Regions from separate parts of the Colwellia sp. PAMC 21821 genome, predicted to be linked through region 2. Evidence: predicted binding sites of a transcription regulator. Region 2 holds the regulator's gene; the other holds the start of a gene.

Region 1 (8,311 bases), 380 kb from region 2:
ACATCTAGCTTACTTAGCCCTCCCCCTCGAGTACCAAACCATAGCGTATTACCATCACCTCGCACGGTCATCACCCGTGCATCGCTTAATGCCGGAACACTGTCTTTGTTAATAATTTGTTGTACATTGCCATCGCTGTTTAAGCGCGTTAAACCACCATAAGTTGCTACCCAAATTGCTACTTCCCCACTTGAGGATTTTGTTTCAGCAAAGCCTAAAATAGTATTATTCGCTAATCCAGAATCTATATGTTTAAAAGGCACCTCAGAGCTTTTGCTTAAACCATTATAAGTGCCAAACCACATTAACCCAGATGGGTCTTGTAATATTGATAAAACCAAATTATTGCTTAGGCCATTATCAGTATTAAATGTATCAAAATTGTTTCTGCCGTTCCAAATAGCCACGCCTTGTTCAGTGCCTATCCAAATGCGTTGTTGCTTATCTTGAAATACGGTGTAAACGTGATTAGCAGGGACGCTAGACTTCTGATTTTCTTGATGTTGCCAAGATGTAAACCTTAACCTTTGTGGATCGGCTACTGCCACACCTGCGTCTACGCTAGTTACCCAAAGCCTTTGTTGCACATCTATAAATAGACTACTTAAGCGATCGCTAAAAAAGGGTGAAACAGAGCCAGTATGCATGCGTACTAATTGCTTATTTTTTTTATTTAGTTTTAACAATCCATTGCCATCAGTGGCGAGCCAGATGAAGTTGGTTTCTTCTACAAAAGAGGTTATAAATGCTTCTTTATTGAGTTCTGGGATTAAGTCTTGTGTGTTGAAATGTTCAAAAGTCATGGTGTCGGGCTGAAAGCGGCTAAAATTACCGCTATTGTAACCTAGCCAAATATCGCCATTTTCATCTAACATCATACTCATTATACGATTAGATAAAGGTAAGGCTTGAGAAGTAGTATTGCTTTGCCAGGCAGTAAAACTTTGCGTTGCTGCATCAAATAGGTTTAATCCACCACCGTCCGTGGCTATCCATAAACGATTTTTGTTATCTTCAATTATCGCACGAACATTATCTGAGCTTATGGAGTTGTACTTGCGAGGATCATGAACAAATTTAATCAGTTCATAACCATCGTATCGAGCTACGCCTTCTTGGGTTACTACCCATAAATAGCCAGTACTATCTTGAAATACTTGCCGAATAGTTTTTTGAGAAAGTTGCTGATTAAGTGTTGCAGAAGAAAAGATGAAATTTGCCTTGGTTTCAGCGTGCAGCTTAAAACAAAGAACAAAAAAGAATAGTAGGGAGCAAACAGTGGTTTTGAGCATACTTTAATTACATATATTTTAATCTGTAAATAGACTAACTCAAAGCGTGTAAAACTCCAAACTTTAGACTTACTTAGAGAATTACCTATGAGTTTGTAGTAAGTATTAACTATTTACGAGGGGGGAAGTTAATGTATGGAAAGTCATTTCAAGGATATACACGCTTGAAATAAAAAACCCGCTACAACTTTAAGTGAAGCGGGGTCATATTTTTACGTTATTATTTATTCTTGAATCGAAAAGCTTTCTTGAACAATTTGTGCTTCTCGCCAAATAAATCCTTCGTTTTCAACGAAATTTTCGCTCCAAGTCGTACCTTCACGCCATATGAAGCCTTCAGTATTTAACGCTTCACGCCAGATAAAACCTTCACGCCAGATAAAACCTTCACGCCAGATAAAGCCTTCACGCCAGATAAAGCCTTCTTCCCAAACTTCAAAGTCGTAGCCTTCAATATAGTAGTTACCATCAGTGTCTTCGCGAGCTGCTCCCATGTAGTGTTGGTCACCACTCAAATCAGCTGTTATGTTCATTCCGTTATTAGCGCAACCCGTTTGTGTTGACTCAACCGCTTTTACCGCATTAACGCTACCAGCACCTTGTTGAAATGGACTATATGCAAGCTTACCGTCTTCCAATTGGGCCATAGTAGTACTAGTGATAAGTCTACACTTAACATCATTAGCACTAAGGTTTGGGTTGTTCTGCAGCATTAATGCAACTATACCTGTTACCACACCTGAAGATTGTGAAGTTCCTGACATCATATAGCGATCTTTAGCCATTAAATACTGTGGAAATTTAGCGGCGGTATACATCTCTGAATTACCTAAACTAAACATATGACCACCTGGCGCAACTAAATCTGGTTTGATAAAAGCGTCATGCGTTGGACCTTGCGATGAAAATGAAAGCATTTTGTCATCACTAGTGTCTAAAGTATTGTTATCACTGATTCCACCTACACTAATAACATAAGGTACATTAGCTGGTACGCCTACCGTCATTGCACTTGGACCGGTATTACCTACCGATGTAACGACAACAATGTCTTTTTCCCATAATGCCATTACTGCTTGGTTAAGTGGATCTTCCCAGTAGCTTGAACGCGGTTGTGCGCCAAATGACAGGTTGACTACGCGAATATTTAACGCTTTGTGATTATCCGCAATGTACTGTAAGCCACGAATAGCGTCAGCGTATGTACTGTGACCGTCTTCATAAATAGCTTTTACAACCACTAAGTTAGCGTCAGGCGCTACACCTTGGTAGTGGCTACTCGTTTGTCCATGTTCAACGGCTCTTTTACTGTTGGCAATTATGCCAGTAACGTGAGTACCGTGAATATTTTCATCAGTCATTTTACTAGGTTGTACTTCAGTATCGTTTATAGCGTCGTATGCTGCTTTGATTCGAGATTTATTAGAGGTATTACGGCTTAATGCACTGTTGGCAGCCCAAAGTCCACTGTCGATTACCGCTACAGTAACATTTTTACCGGTAATGCCCTGATTGTGCAAAGCATCGGCGCCGATAGAATTTACGTAATAAGTGTTACTATCACCATCAATGCTTTGTGTTTCGTAGCCTTTTACAAGTTTACGGTCACAATTTTCAGCAAAACCTACACCCATAGAGAAGTCGTTTTGTTTGTAACTATCAGTACCATTATTGGTAAATGCCAATTCAACGGTAGCATCTTCATAAGAACCTAAAAACGCAGTGGCAGGGATATCTGCTGCATCAAGCACTAATTCACCATTTTGCTCTGCAGTAACATTAGCAAATACAGCGGTGCCGTTGATTTTAACGGTGCGTATATTGCCTAATGCTAATGGCCAATTGAAGGTCATTTGGTTAAAGTTTACTTGTTGTTCTTTAGCATTATAGATATTCCAACGAATTTTATTCGCCGACATTTCAACTACATGACTACCGTAAACTTTACAGTTATCAAGCGCACTGGCGCTAAAAACAGCTTCGTTTTTAGTTATAGTAATTACGCCATTAAGTAAATTTAAGGCGGCTAACTCTGTATCACTAACTTTTACAGCAATCCCGTTTATTAATGATAATTCATGCGTTATAAGCCCACCTACGTCACCAATAATTTTTTTAAGGCCTAATACATTATCACCTTGAATGATAACTTCGTTATTACGCTCGATAACTGGCGCTAGTACTTCAACTACAGGGTCTAAAATACCAGCTAATAGACTTCCAGCACTATGTGCTGCAAATGGCAATGTTGATATGCTCAACAAGCTCGTCAACAATATTGCATGCTTTTTGTTAAATCTCTTTATCATATATAAATTACCTAAATTTGTATGTTTTCCCAGGTAGTGTTCTTATGCTAAAGATTACCCAGTCACGTATTAACACTAACGATGATATAGCAATGGTCGTGCCAGAATTTAACTTGTTGTTTTAATAGGATTTAATTTAAATGTGAAATAAATGACTCGTCGTAATTGAAATTAATGAATGTAACCAATGAATGTTTGATTCAAAATTAACATTCATTTTTTTTAATATAATGCATGTGTTACATATGAGCTGAACTATTGCTTTGTGAAATGCATTACCCTCCAGAGAATAAGTAGGCGTATTGTTTTATCATGCTAATACTTACACTTGAAGAGAAGATAGACGTTCGCTTGGATAAACTGATGTAGAGAGCAGTATGAGATAATAAATTTTTTAGTATTAAAATCTAGGCAAGTTAAAACATTTTGTAAAATATGTTTTTATTATTAAATGTTTATCGGTCGGGCTAAACTGGGTATATTCTCAATAACAAAAAAATAGTGGTCAACGTATGGTAGTAAAACGATTTTGGCTGATAACTATTCACCATGGAAACAGGTATTAAATATGAATATTAAATTAGCCCCTTTGTTTGAAAAAATTCAATCCAGCTTTTGGTTTATACCAAGTTTAATGATGATTTTCTCTCTATTATTAGCTGCTGGCACCATATACATAGACGTAACTCACATGCAGGATAAACAGGGGGCTTTATCGTTCTTATATACTACAGATGTAACGGCCGTTCGCTCATTATTAGGGACTATAGCGGGCGCTATGATCACGGTAACCAGCATTGCCTTTTCAATCACCATAGTTTCATTAACGCTAGCTTCTTCACAATTTGGGCCGCGCTTAATGCGCAACTTTATGATGGACAAAGGCACGCAGTTTGTCCTGGGTAGCTTTATTGCCACTTTTCTCTTTTGTATCGCTATATTTTGTGCCATCAGCTTTAAAGCGCCTTATGCCTTTCAACCCGGAATAACACTAGCTGTTGCTATTGCTATGACCTGTTTTAGTGTTTGGATCCTGATTTACTTTATTCATCATGTTGCCCAATCTATTCAGGCAGATGTGGTTATTGATGGTGTGTATTGTGAATTACAAGAAATTATAGGGAAATTATTTCCAGAAATTTCGAATGAAAATTTAACCCGTGAAGGTGTTTTAGCATTTGAGAAAAATAGAGGCACGCAACAGCTTGAAGTTTCGGCACCTTCAAGTGGTTACCTACAACTTATCGATAAAGAAAGTTTACTTACTTTAGCTTCGAAATCGCACTGTACTATTCAGCTGCATTATTCAGCAGGTGATTTTGTTGTTAAAAATTCAACTATTGCCACGGTTTATGGCAGTGATAAGGTTAAACAAGATATAAGTGAAAGCATTATCAAGCATATTGTTTTTGGAGCCTGCAGAACACCGGTGCAAGATCCTGAATTTGCGGTACACCAATTAGTAGAAATTGCCTTAAGAGCATTGTCACCAGGTATTAATGACCCATATACCGCAATAACCTGCATCGACAAACTCAGCTCAGTGTTGTGTAGTTTAGCGGGTAAAACATTTCCTTATACCAATATTTTTATTGATGGCGTACCGCGATTGGTATGTAAATCGTTAACTTTTACTGATATAGCAGATGCGGCCTTTGACCAAATAAGGCAGGAGTGTGAAACGAACCTCGCGGTTACTATCCAGATGCTAGATTCCTTACATGTTCTCGAAACTCAAGCTAAAACAGCAGAACATCATAGTTTTGTGCAAGCGCAGACAAGAATGATTGAGCAACAACAAGCTAAACAATCATTGAGCGATGAAGATAACACTGAGTTATTGCGCCGAATAAATAAAATTACCCACAATACTAAATTGGTTTAGTGTTTAAGATACATTTTAGTTAGTTTTAGTTAACTTTAGATAGTGAGGTTCGGTAATTGTGCATTAAAGATCAATGGATTAATGGTTTTTATATAGAGGGTATGTCAAAGGAAAGAGTGTTTTCATATCTGAATAAATGATTTGATTATTAGTGATATTGGTATAAAACCCCTGCGTCGATGTTACGGCGACGCAAAGGTTATTAGACTTCAATGCTAGTAAAAAACTATGCTAAATCGAAACGATCAGCGTTCATAACTTTCGCCCATGCGGCGACAAAATCGTGAACAAACTTTTCTTTGTTATCATCTTGCGCATAAACTTCGCTGTAAGCACGAAGAATAGAGTTTGAACCAAAAACAAGATCAACGCGTGTCGCTGTCCATTTGACTTGATCTGACTTTCGTTCACGAATTTCATATAAGTTATCGCCCACAGGCACCCACTTATAGTTCATGTCAGTTAAGTTCACAAAATAGTCGTTCGACAATACACCTTCACTATCTGTGAATACCCCATGCTTAGTGCCATTGTAGTTAGTATCCAACATACGCATACCACCAATTAACACGGTCATTTCATGAGCGGTTAAGCCCATTAACTGTGTGCGGTCTAACATTAACTCTTCAGCGCTAACTTTATAATCAGCTTTGAGCCAGTTACGATAAGCATCATGTTGTGGTTCGAGTACTTCGAAAGAGTCAACATCAGTTAACTCATCAGTCGTATCTCCTCGTCCTGGGGAAAAAGGAACTACTACTTCAACGCCTGCAGCTTTTGCTGCCTGCTCAATGCCAATATTACCCGCTAATACGATAACATCAGCAATGCTTACACCACTGGTGTGTGCAATACCCTCAAGTGTTGATAGTACTTTATTCAAGCGAGCAGGTTCGTTGCCTTGCCAATCTTTCTGCGGCGCAAGGCGAATTCGAGCGCCGTTAGCACCACCACGTTTATCGGAATGGCGATAAGTTCTAGCGCTGTCCCAAGCTGTGGCAACCATATCGCTGATACTTAGACCACTGGCAACTATTTTATTTTTTACTGATTGAACATTATAATCAGTCATACCTGCGGGGACTGGATCTTGCCAAATAAGATCTTCTTGCGGTACATCTGAACCAATGTAGCGGGCTTTTGGCCCCATATCGCGATGGGTTAATTTAAACCATGCTCGTGCGAAAACATCGGAAAAATATGCTGGATCATTAAAGAATCGTTCAGAAATCTCACGATAAGCAGGGTCCATTTTCATGGCCATATCCGCATCAGTCATTATTGGCGTGGTACGAATTGACGGGTCTTCAACATCAACAGGTTTGTCTTCCTCTTTAATGTCAACGGGTTGCCACTGCCAAGCACCTGCAGGACTCTTTTTCAGTTCCCACTCGTGTTTAAGTAGCATAGAGAAATAACCGTTATCCCATTGAGTAGGATAAGTTGTCCATGCACCTTCAATACCACTTGTTACCGTATCACGACCAATACCACGTTCAGTTTTGTTATTCCAACCGGTACCTTGTTCTGAAATATCTGCGGCGGCTGGTTCTCTGCCGAGTTTCGACGCATCGCCGTTACCATGACATTTACCTACTGTGTGACCACCTGCTGTTAGCGCAACTGTTTCTTCATCGTTCATCGCCATACGCTCAAAGGTAACACGTATGTCGTAAGCAGTTTTAAGTGGGTCGGGCTTACCATCTACGCCTTCAGGGTTAACGTAAATCAATCCCATCATTACTGAGGCTAATGGATTTTCTAAATCGCGTTCACCAGAATAACGGCTGTTTTCGCTGTCGCTTGGCGCCAGCCATTCTTTTTCAGAACCCCAGTAAGTGTCTTTTTCTGGATGCCAAATATCTTCACGGCCAAATGCGAAACCAAAAGTTTTTAAGCCCATAGATGCATATGCGATGGTGCCGGCATACGAAATCAAATCTGCCCAGCTTAGTTGGTTGCCATATTTCTTTTTGATCGGCCAAAGTAAGCGGCGTGCTTTGTCTAAATTTGCATTGTCAGGCCAAGAGTTTATTGGTGTAAAACGTTGATTACCGGTTGCTGCACCACCTCGACCATCAGCGGTTCGATAGGTACCTGCTGCATGCCAACTCAATCGGATCATCAAGCCGCCATAATGCCCCCAATCAGCAGGCCACCAGTCTTGGCTATTAGTCATTAGTTCGTGTAAATCTTTGTTGAGTGCAGCTATGTCGAGACTTTTAACTGCTTCTCGGTAATCAAAATCCGCATCCATCGGGTTAGTTTTACGGTCATGCTGATGAAGAATATCTAGGTTTAAAGCTTTCGGCCACCATTCCATGTTTGTCATCGAGCTTTCAGTAGCACCACCGTGCATTACAGGGCATTTACCACCCGTGCTTTTCTTATCATTCATATTCAATTTCCTTGGATAAATTGCTACGTATATCTTAGATTATAGTAAAGTGCGATACAGTTACTTAACGCGAGCAGGTTGATATAAAAGTAACTGTTGAAAGACCTAATCGAGTAGACCTACATTGATAGTCAAAGTTTCAGCTAAATTGGAAACTAGTAAACTAAAAGCGCCAGTGATTAATTGGCGCTGTAATTTCAGTTAAGTAGTTTTGTTGAGTCTAGCTTTAGCCATCAGCAGCATCCTGTACGGCATCACCTGCACTTTCGATATCTTCTCCAGCGCCTTCAATCGTGGCACAGGCACCTAAAGCGGTGCTGAGTAACAATACAGTTAATATTGATTTTATGTTTGCATAGTATGTTTTAGCTTTCATTTTGCGTTCCTTTTTGGGTTGTTAACTTGTCGTGATTAAAAAATATTATAG
Region 2 (8,311 bases):
TGTTTTAGTCGTGGCGGAAAGTTTCGCATCACACGCGCGAAAGGGTTACTATTATTAGCAGTGTTTTTTGGTTATCAAGTGTTGCTTTTCAGTCAAATCAACGTGTAAAAAGTGGTCTTTAGCAATGAAAAATTTTAAACAATTAGCCTTAAATGTTATTAATATTGAACAGCAAGCCATTGCCGAATTATCGCAATATATAGACGACGATTTCGTTCAAGCCTGTGAGCTAATGTTTAATTGCCGAGGCCGTGTCATCGTTATTGGTATGGGTAAATCAGGCCACATTGGCGGAAAAATTGCCGCAACATTAGCAAGTACCGGTACCCCTTCATTTTTTGTGCACCCTGGTGAAGCAAGCCACGGTGATCTCGGTATGGTCACCGTTGATGATGTGGTACTCACCATTTCTAATTCTGGTGAAACTGGCGAGGTACTGGCCATTATTCCCGTGCTCAAGCGGATTGGCAGCAAAATAATTGCCATGACAGGTAAGCCTGATTCTACGCTTGCTAAACTTGCCGACACGCACGTTTGTGTCAAAGTATCACAAGAAGCTTGCCCTTTAGGTTTAGCACCAACATCTAGCACAACAGCAACCTTAGTTATGGGCGACGCTTTAGCGGTTGCTTTATTGAATGCGCGTGGTTTTACCGCTGACGATTTTGCTTTATCTCATCCCGGTGGTAGTTTAGGTAAAAGGTTATTATTACGCTTAGCCGATATCATGCACAAAGATGAACGCCTGCCAACCGTGACAGAAGCTGCTAAGATAAAAGATGCGTTAGTCGAAATGTCACTAAAAGGCTTAGGCATGACCGCGGTTGTTGACGAGAACAAAAGCCTAGTCGGCCTGTTTACTGATGGTGATTTACGCCGTATTTTAGATGCCGAAATTAATATTCATCAAGACAGCATTACCAGCGTAATGACTAGAAATCCGCTTGTAGCTAAGCAAGATATGCTAGCGGCTGAAGCATTAAAAATAATGGAAGACAAAAAAATTAATGGCTTGATTATTGTCGACGATCATAATCATCCCATTGGCGCCATGAATATGCATGACTTATTAAAATCAGGAGTGCTTTAGTTTGGACAGTTTATACGGAAAAGTAGCGCCAAGTGTTTGGCAAAAGGCGCAAAAAATTAAACTTTTTGTTTGTGATATTGACGGTGTTTTTTCTGACGGTCGTATCTACTTAGGCAATAACGGTGAAGAACTAAAAGCCTTTCATACCAAAGATGGTTATGGCATTAAAGCTTTAGGTGCAAGTGGTGTTGATGTTGCCGTGATCACGGGCAGAAAATCTAATATCGTCCAAACACGCATGACCGCATTAAACGTTAAACACATAGTGCAAGGCGAAGAAAATAAACTGCCCGCATTAAAAGCGATGATAGACGCTTTGCAACTTACGCCTGAACAAGTCGCGTACATTGGCGACGATATGCCCGATTTTGAGTGCCTTAACTACGTTGGTTTTAGTATTGCAGTAAATGACGCGCACCCTGCCATTTTAAATCTTTGTGACTACACAACCTATACCCGAGGTGGTTTTGGTGCTGTGCGCGAAACTTGCGACCTTATTATGCAAAGTCAGCATACTTTAGCCGATGCAAAGGGTGCCAGTATATGAATCGCATCACCCTTGCGACAATAACCTTATTTATTTTGGCGTTAACGACTTATGGCCTACTTGAGTGGTATGGCGCTAAGAAAGAAACCAGTAGTATCCTCGACAATGCTACTAATCCAGAATTTATTGCTGAAAACCTCAACAGCGATGTTTACAAAGCAACCGGTGCATTATCATATAATGTTGAAGCACAGCGAATGGAACATTATGCTCAATTAGAGGTCACACACTTTGAATACCCAAGATATACCCTATACCCAAAAAACAACAAACCTACATGGCAAGTAACAGCCAATGAAGGCACGTTATATAATAATAATCGTGTAAAATTGAAAAATCGCGTACGTTTAATCGCCACTGATGAAGACAGTTTGATACAGGAAGTACACGGAAAAAATTTAGAAATGGATTTAAAAACTAATATAATCAGCTCAGAGCAAACTATCTTAATATTAGGTAAAGGATTTACTATGTATGGCTCAGGATTAATTGTAGACTTAAACACAACACAGATGACATTGACTGAACATGTGCAAACCATTTATAAAAAAATTAAAAAATAGCCTTATTTGCCTTACCGTATTCGCATTATTAGTGCCAACAGTAAGCGCCGAAAAGTTTAATGTTGAACAAGAAATTAAAATATCTTCTTCGCGACAAGCTGCCGATCTAAAAAACAAAATATTCAGTTATATCGATAATGTCATTATTGCTCAAGGCACACTAACGATACATGCGGAATTAGTTCAGGTAATTACCGAAGATAAAAGTGATAACAAAATTTATATTGCCAAGGGTTCACCAGCGACATTTGAGCAAACGTTGCAAGATGGTAGCCCAATAAATTTACAAGCCAATGAAATTCGGTATGAACCCAGTATGAACACCGTGGTTATTTCAGGTAATGCACTTCTACGCCAAGAAGGTAGTGAAGTTAGCGGCAGTAAAATCACTTATAATTTTGACACCGAATATGTCAATGCTGAAAGCCTAGATAACGCTAAAGTAGAAACGGTATTACAGCCAAAAAATAAAACTGAACTGCCTAAAAAATCTAAGGACAAGCAAGAGTAAATGTCAACTTCAACATTATCAGCAACCGGTCTTGCAAAAGCCTACAAAGGCAGAAAAGTCGTTAAAAACGTCAGTATGAAAGTGTCCGCCGGACAAATAGTTGGCTTATTAGGTCCCAATGGCGCGGGTAAAACTACCTCCTTTTATATGATTGTTGGCTTAGTCAATAACGACAGTGGCTCAATAGTGTTAAACGGTGAAGACTTAACCTTGTTGCCGATGCATGAGCGCGCGCGCAAGGGCATCGGCTATTTACCACAAGAAGCCTCTATTTTTCGCAAGTTATCTGTTTATGACAACATTATGGCTATTTTACAAACACGTAAAAGCCTAAGTGATGTTGAGCGAGAAGAAAAACTTGAACATTTATTAGAAGAATTTAACATCGGTCATATCAAAGATAACTTAGGTATGAGTTTATCTGGCGGTGAACGCCGACGTGTTGAAATAGCTCGCGCTTTAGCGGCAGACCCTAAATTTATTCTACTTGATGAACCCTTTGCTGGTGTTGACCCAATTTCAGTAGGTGATATAAAAAAAATTATCCTACACTTAAAAGAACGCGGCATTGGTATTTTGATCACTGATCATAATGTACGAGAAACACTCGATGTTTGTGAACATGCTTATATCGTTAGTCATGGTGAACTGATCGCTGAAGGTAATTCTAATCAAATACTTGCGAATCAACATGTAAGAGATGTATACCTTGGTGAACAATTCACGCTATAGTGAATAACACACTTAAGCGGTACAAAATTAATGTATTTCAACAGGGAAATGAAAACGTAAATGCGTCCTACTCTGCAACTCCGTATCGGACAACAATTAACGATGACCCCGCAATTGCAGCAGGCGATCAAGCTACTGCAATTATCGACTTTGGATCTCCAGCAAGAAATTCAAGAAGCACTCGAAAGTAATCCTTTACTTGAAATTGATGAATCTTTTGATAATAACTCTGAAAGTACCCCTGACAATTTAGAAGAAGCATACTCGGCAGGCGTTGGCGAAAGTAAAGAAATGGCCTCCTCCGATGGTAGCGAAGATTCTGCCCCCAGTATCGATGAAATTAGCTCCTCAGAAGGTTTAGCCAAAACCGATATTCCCGAAGAATTAAACAGTGATAGCACTTGGGATGATAACTTTAGTGCTAGCGCTAGCAGCGGCGGTGTTGGTCACGCATCAGAAGATTATACCTATCAGGGTGAAACGAAAGACTCACTACAAGACCACCTTATGTGGCAAATGCAACTCACGCCATTTAGCGATACCGACAGAACCATTGCCATCGCCATTATTGAAGCCATTGATGAAGCCGGCTATTTAACGGTGACCGCAGATGAGATCTTAGAAAGCGTTGGTATAGACGATGTAGAACTCGATGAAGTTGAAGTGGTACTAAAACGAATTAACGTTTTTGATCCCGTTGGCGTGGCTGCCCGTTCAATTCCTGAGTGTTTACTTATCCAGCTCAATCAATTTGCGAAAGATACGCCTTGGCTAGCAGAAAGTAAATTAGCCGTCACTGAGCACATTGACTTGCTTGGTAATCGCGATTATCGACAATTGATGCGTAAATTGCGCATTAAAGAAGATCAATTACGCGAAGTTATTCGCTTGATCCAATCTTTAGATCCTCGCCCGGGTGATAGCGTCATAAAAAGTGAAGAACAATACGTAATTCCTGATGTCTCCGTTGAGAAGAAAAATGGTCGTTGGACGGTAGAGCTCAATCCCGATACAGCACCTAAATTATCAGTTAATCAACAATATGCCGCCATGTCTAGGTCAATGAAATCATCTGCTGATAGTCAGTTCATTCGCTCGAATTTACAAGAAGCAAAATGGTTTATCAAAAGTTTAGAAAGTCGCAATGATACCTTATTAAAAGTTTCAAATTGCATTGTACAACGCCAACAAGGTTTCTTTGAACATGGTCCTGAAGCTATGCGACCTATGGTGTTAAATGATATTGCAGAAGCTGTAGACATGCATGAATCAACCATTTCTCGTGTTACGACACAAAAATACATGCACACACCGAGAGGCATTTTTGAGCTTAAATACTTTTTCTCTAGCCACGTAAGTACTGAAAATGGCGGTGAGTGCTCTTCAACAGCTATTCGTGAATTAATTAAAAAACTCGTCGCTGCCGAAATACCCGCAAAGCCATTAAGCGACAGTAAAATCGCAGATATATTAGCTGAACAAGGTATAAAAGTAGCGAGGAGAACCATTGCCAAGTATCGAGAGTCGCTCTCTATACCGCCGTCAAATCAACGTAAAAGCCTATTGTAGGCAGTCTTATTCACCAAAAAAGAGGAATGAAGCATATGCAAATTAATCTTACTGGACACCATGTCGATGTTACCGACTCATTACGTGATTATGTTAATGGCAAGTTTGAAAAGCTAGAACGTCATTTTGAGCATATCAATAATGTACATGTAGTATTAACCGTAGAAAAATTGAATCAGATTGCCGAATCTACTGTGCACTTAAGTGGCTCAGAGGTTCACGCGAAGGCCGAGCATAATGATATGTATGCATCAATTGATGCATTAATTGATAAGCTAGATCGCCAAATCCTGAAATACAAAGGCAAAATTAACAAACATTAGCGCCAAGTCGCTTTAGGTTTTATAAGTTTATGAAGTTGCAAGACATTTTATCCCCGGACTGCACTATTTGTGCAGCACCGGGTTCCAGTAAAAAACGCATTCTAGAATACTTAAGTAGCCTGGCCGCCGATAAATTGGCTGACCATGACACATTTCAGCTATTAGAAAGCCTAGTTAAGCGTGAAAGAATGGGGTCAACTGGCATAGGTAATGGCATTGCTATACCGCATGGTCGTTTGGAAAATGCTACACAGCCCATTGCCGTGGTAATAACGACAGAAGAAGCAATTGATTTTGACGCTATTGATCATCGCGCAGTTGATATTTTTATTGCCTTATTTGTGCCTGAAGAAGAATGTCAAAACCACCTCAGTACATTACAGAGCATTGCAAAAATTTTTCGCGATAAGCAATTTTGCAAGCAAGTACGTAAATGCGAAAGTAACCAAGAATTATATCAGTTAATCCAACAAGCGAGTTAAACACAAATGAAGCTAATTATTGTCAGTGGCCGTTCAGGGTCAGGTAAAAGTGTTGCACTGCGCGTTTTAGAGGATTTAGGCTACTATTGCGTTGATAATATTCCAGTCAACTTGTTACCTGCACTCATCCATACTGTCATTAATGATTATGAGAATGTAGCCGTAAGTCTCGATGTGCGAAACCTCCCCGCTGATCCTAATGATGTGCCTGAAATCATTGAATATATGCCCAATGCGGTTGAATTAAGCTTACTTTATTTAGATGCTGATGATAGTGACCTTATTCGTCGATTCAGTGAAACACGACGCTTACATCCGTTAATTAAACAAAATATTGCCTTAGATCAAGCCATTGCCTTAGAGAAAAAGCTCCTTGAACCAATAGCCAGTCGAGCACACTTATATATCAACACTAGCCAGCTTACGCCACATCAACTCGCCGACTTAGTTAGAGAACGAATTTTGGGGAAAAAATCTGGCTCAATGGTCGTTGTATTTGAGTCATTTGGTTTTAAACATGGTGTACCACAAGATGCTGACTATGTTTTTGATGCGCGATTTTTACCAAACCCTTTTTGGGATAAAGAGCTAAAGGGCTTCACAGGATTAGATAAACCAGTACAAGACTTTCTTGCTAGCCAACCTATAGTGACAAAGTTTATTTGGCAAATTAACAGTTTTATGATGACTTGGTTACCACATCTAGAACGAAACAATCGCAGTTATATTACCATTGCGATTGGTTGTACGGGCGGTATGCATCGTTCGGTTTATATTGCCGAATTACTGGCAAATAATATGCGTAAAGAACGTAAAGACGTGCAATCTCGTCATCGTGACTTACCTGTTACTGATAAGTAAATCACCATGAGCACACAAGCAAGCCGAAAAGTACTTATTATTAATAAACTTGGTCTACATGCCCGAGCAGCATCTAAACTTGCACAGCTGAGCCAAAAGTTTACCGCTAAAGTGACTATTGAGTTAGACGAAAACCGTGCAGACGCGAATAGTATCATGGGCTTAATGCTACTCGCCGGCGCACAAGGTAAAACCGTCAAGGTAATTGCTTCAGGGGAAGATGCCGAATTAGCACTCGAAGAAATTTGCCAACTCTTTAGTAACAGATTCGATGAAGCTGAATAACAATCAGCGCATTTAGCGCTATGTCAGTTCGCGCTTAAGTTAATAAAAAAGCTGTGAAAACTCGTAAATTACGGTAAACTCAACGCGGATAATTATTAATATTAAATACTCATTGGAAAATGAATTAGCTAACTTACGCTACATTTGAGAATTTAGCACAAACGATATTTCTCAAACATATTCATTCTCGGCGTTGCCTCCTTAGTCGCTTTGCCATATTCATCCAAATAGTCGAATGTTTTTCTCATTTGATATTATTTAATATAACTTTAATAATACTCTTTCATAATAGGGACTGTTTAGCTTTCTGGATTAAAGTTTACATTAGGTAAAATAACGTTCAATAATCCCAAAGGTAGCGTTAGTTTGAAGTTGATACCGCGTGCTCACACGCTAATTTAGCAAGCATTATTTCTGCAGTTGCTAGGCCGACATATCAAACCATCGACTATAAAGTAAGTTCAACAATCCCTAGTAACTTTTAGTTTTCGTTTTGCAACGGCAAAAGGTAAAAATATGCCGGAAGTTTCTGAACAAGAATACAGCCACCAGCGCCTTCAGCAGGTTAACGATGCCCTCGATAGTGGTATGTTTGTCTATGTCCGCAAACTTTTGCAAGACATGCCCGCTTATGATCTTGCTTTACTCTTAGAGTCATCCCCCACCAAAAGCCGTGTTGCGCTCTGGCAACTGATTGACGCAGATCATCACGGTGATGTGCTTGAAGAACTGAACGAAGAAGTTCGAAAAGGCATTCTAAAAAACATTAATCCAGCTAAGCTTGCTGCTGTTGCAGAAGGCATGGATGTTGATGATTTAGCAGAAGTTTTCAGAACATTACCTGACAGTGTTTATCAGGAAGTGCTTAATGCGATGGACGGACAAGATCGCAGCCGTGTAGAAGCAGCACTTTCATTCGAAGAAGACACGGCCGGCGGTATCATGAATACCGATACTATCTCTATTCGTCCTGATGTGACGGTGGATGTAGTTTTACGTTATTTACGCTTGCGCGGAGAATTACCCGAAGCAACCGACTCATTTTATGTTGTCGACAGAGCAGATCACTTCATTGGTGCTGTTTCATTATCAGCCATTGTGACTGCCAAAGCAGAAACAATTATTTCGAGCTTAATCGATAAAGACATCGAAGCGATTACCGCTGATATGAACGAAACTGATGTAGCGAAATTATTTGAACGCTACGATTGGTTTTCTGCACCAGTTATCGATCATGAAGGCCGACTGCTAGGTCGTATTACTATCGATGATGTCGTCGATATTATTCGTGAAGAAGCAGAGCATTCCATGATGAGTATGGCGGGTCTAGATGACGAAGCCGATACTT

The links. Region 2 encodes sigma-54, which starts transcription at its own class of promoters, with help from an activator protein. Its sites were predicted from a motif close to GTTGGCACGNNNNTNGNNT; they were not measured.
Region 1: the regulator sigma-54 is predicted to act here: its motif matches at 3,689-3,707, upstream of A3Q33_RS08110 (S8 family peptidase).

The regions. Positions count from the first base shown of each region.
Region 1 covers NZ_CP014943.1:1,912,709-1,921,019, reverse strand. Annotated here, with positions in the region: gene A3Q33_RS08115 (hybrid sensor histidine kinase/response regulator) at 1-1,292, opposite strand, end outside; gene A3Q33_RS08110 (S8 family peptidase) at 1,517-3,601, opposite strand; gene A3Q33_RS08105 (DUF2254 domain-containing protein) at 4,170-5,486, shown strand; gene katG (catalase/peroxidase HPI) at 5,713-7,884, opposite strand; gene A3Q33_RS08095 (entericidin A/B family lipoprotein) at 8,111-8,260, opposite strand.
Region 2 covers NZ_CP014943.1:1,534,824-1,543,134, forward strand. Annotated here, with positions in the region: gene A3Q33_RS06470 (calcium/sodium antiporter) at 1-108, shown strand, start outside; gene A3Q33_RS06475 (KpsF/GutQ family sugar-phosphate isomerase) at 125-1,090, shown strand; gene kdsC (3-deoxy-manno-octulosonate-8-phosphatase KdsC) at 1,092-1,637, shown strand; gene lptC (LPS export ABC transporter periplasmic protein LptC) at 1,634-2,200, shown strand; gene lptA (lipopolysaccharide transport periplasmic protein LptA) at 2,232-2,711, shown strand; gene lptB (LPS export ABC transporter ATP-binding protein) at 2,712-3,443, shown strand; gene A3Q33_RS06500 (RNA polymerase factor sigma-54) at 3,504-5,012, shown strand; gene hpf (ribosome hibernation promoting factor) at 5,048-5,335, shown strand; gene ptsN (PTS IIA-like nitrogen regulatory protein PtsN) at 5,365-5,817, shown strand; gene rapZ (RNase adapter RapZ) at 5,824-6,678, shown strand; gene A3Q33_RS06520 (HPr family phosphocarrier protein) at 6,685-6,963, shown strand; gene mgtE (magnesium transporter) at 7,480-8,311, shown strand, end outside.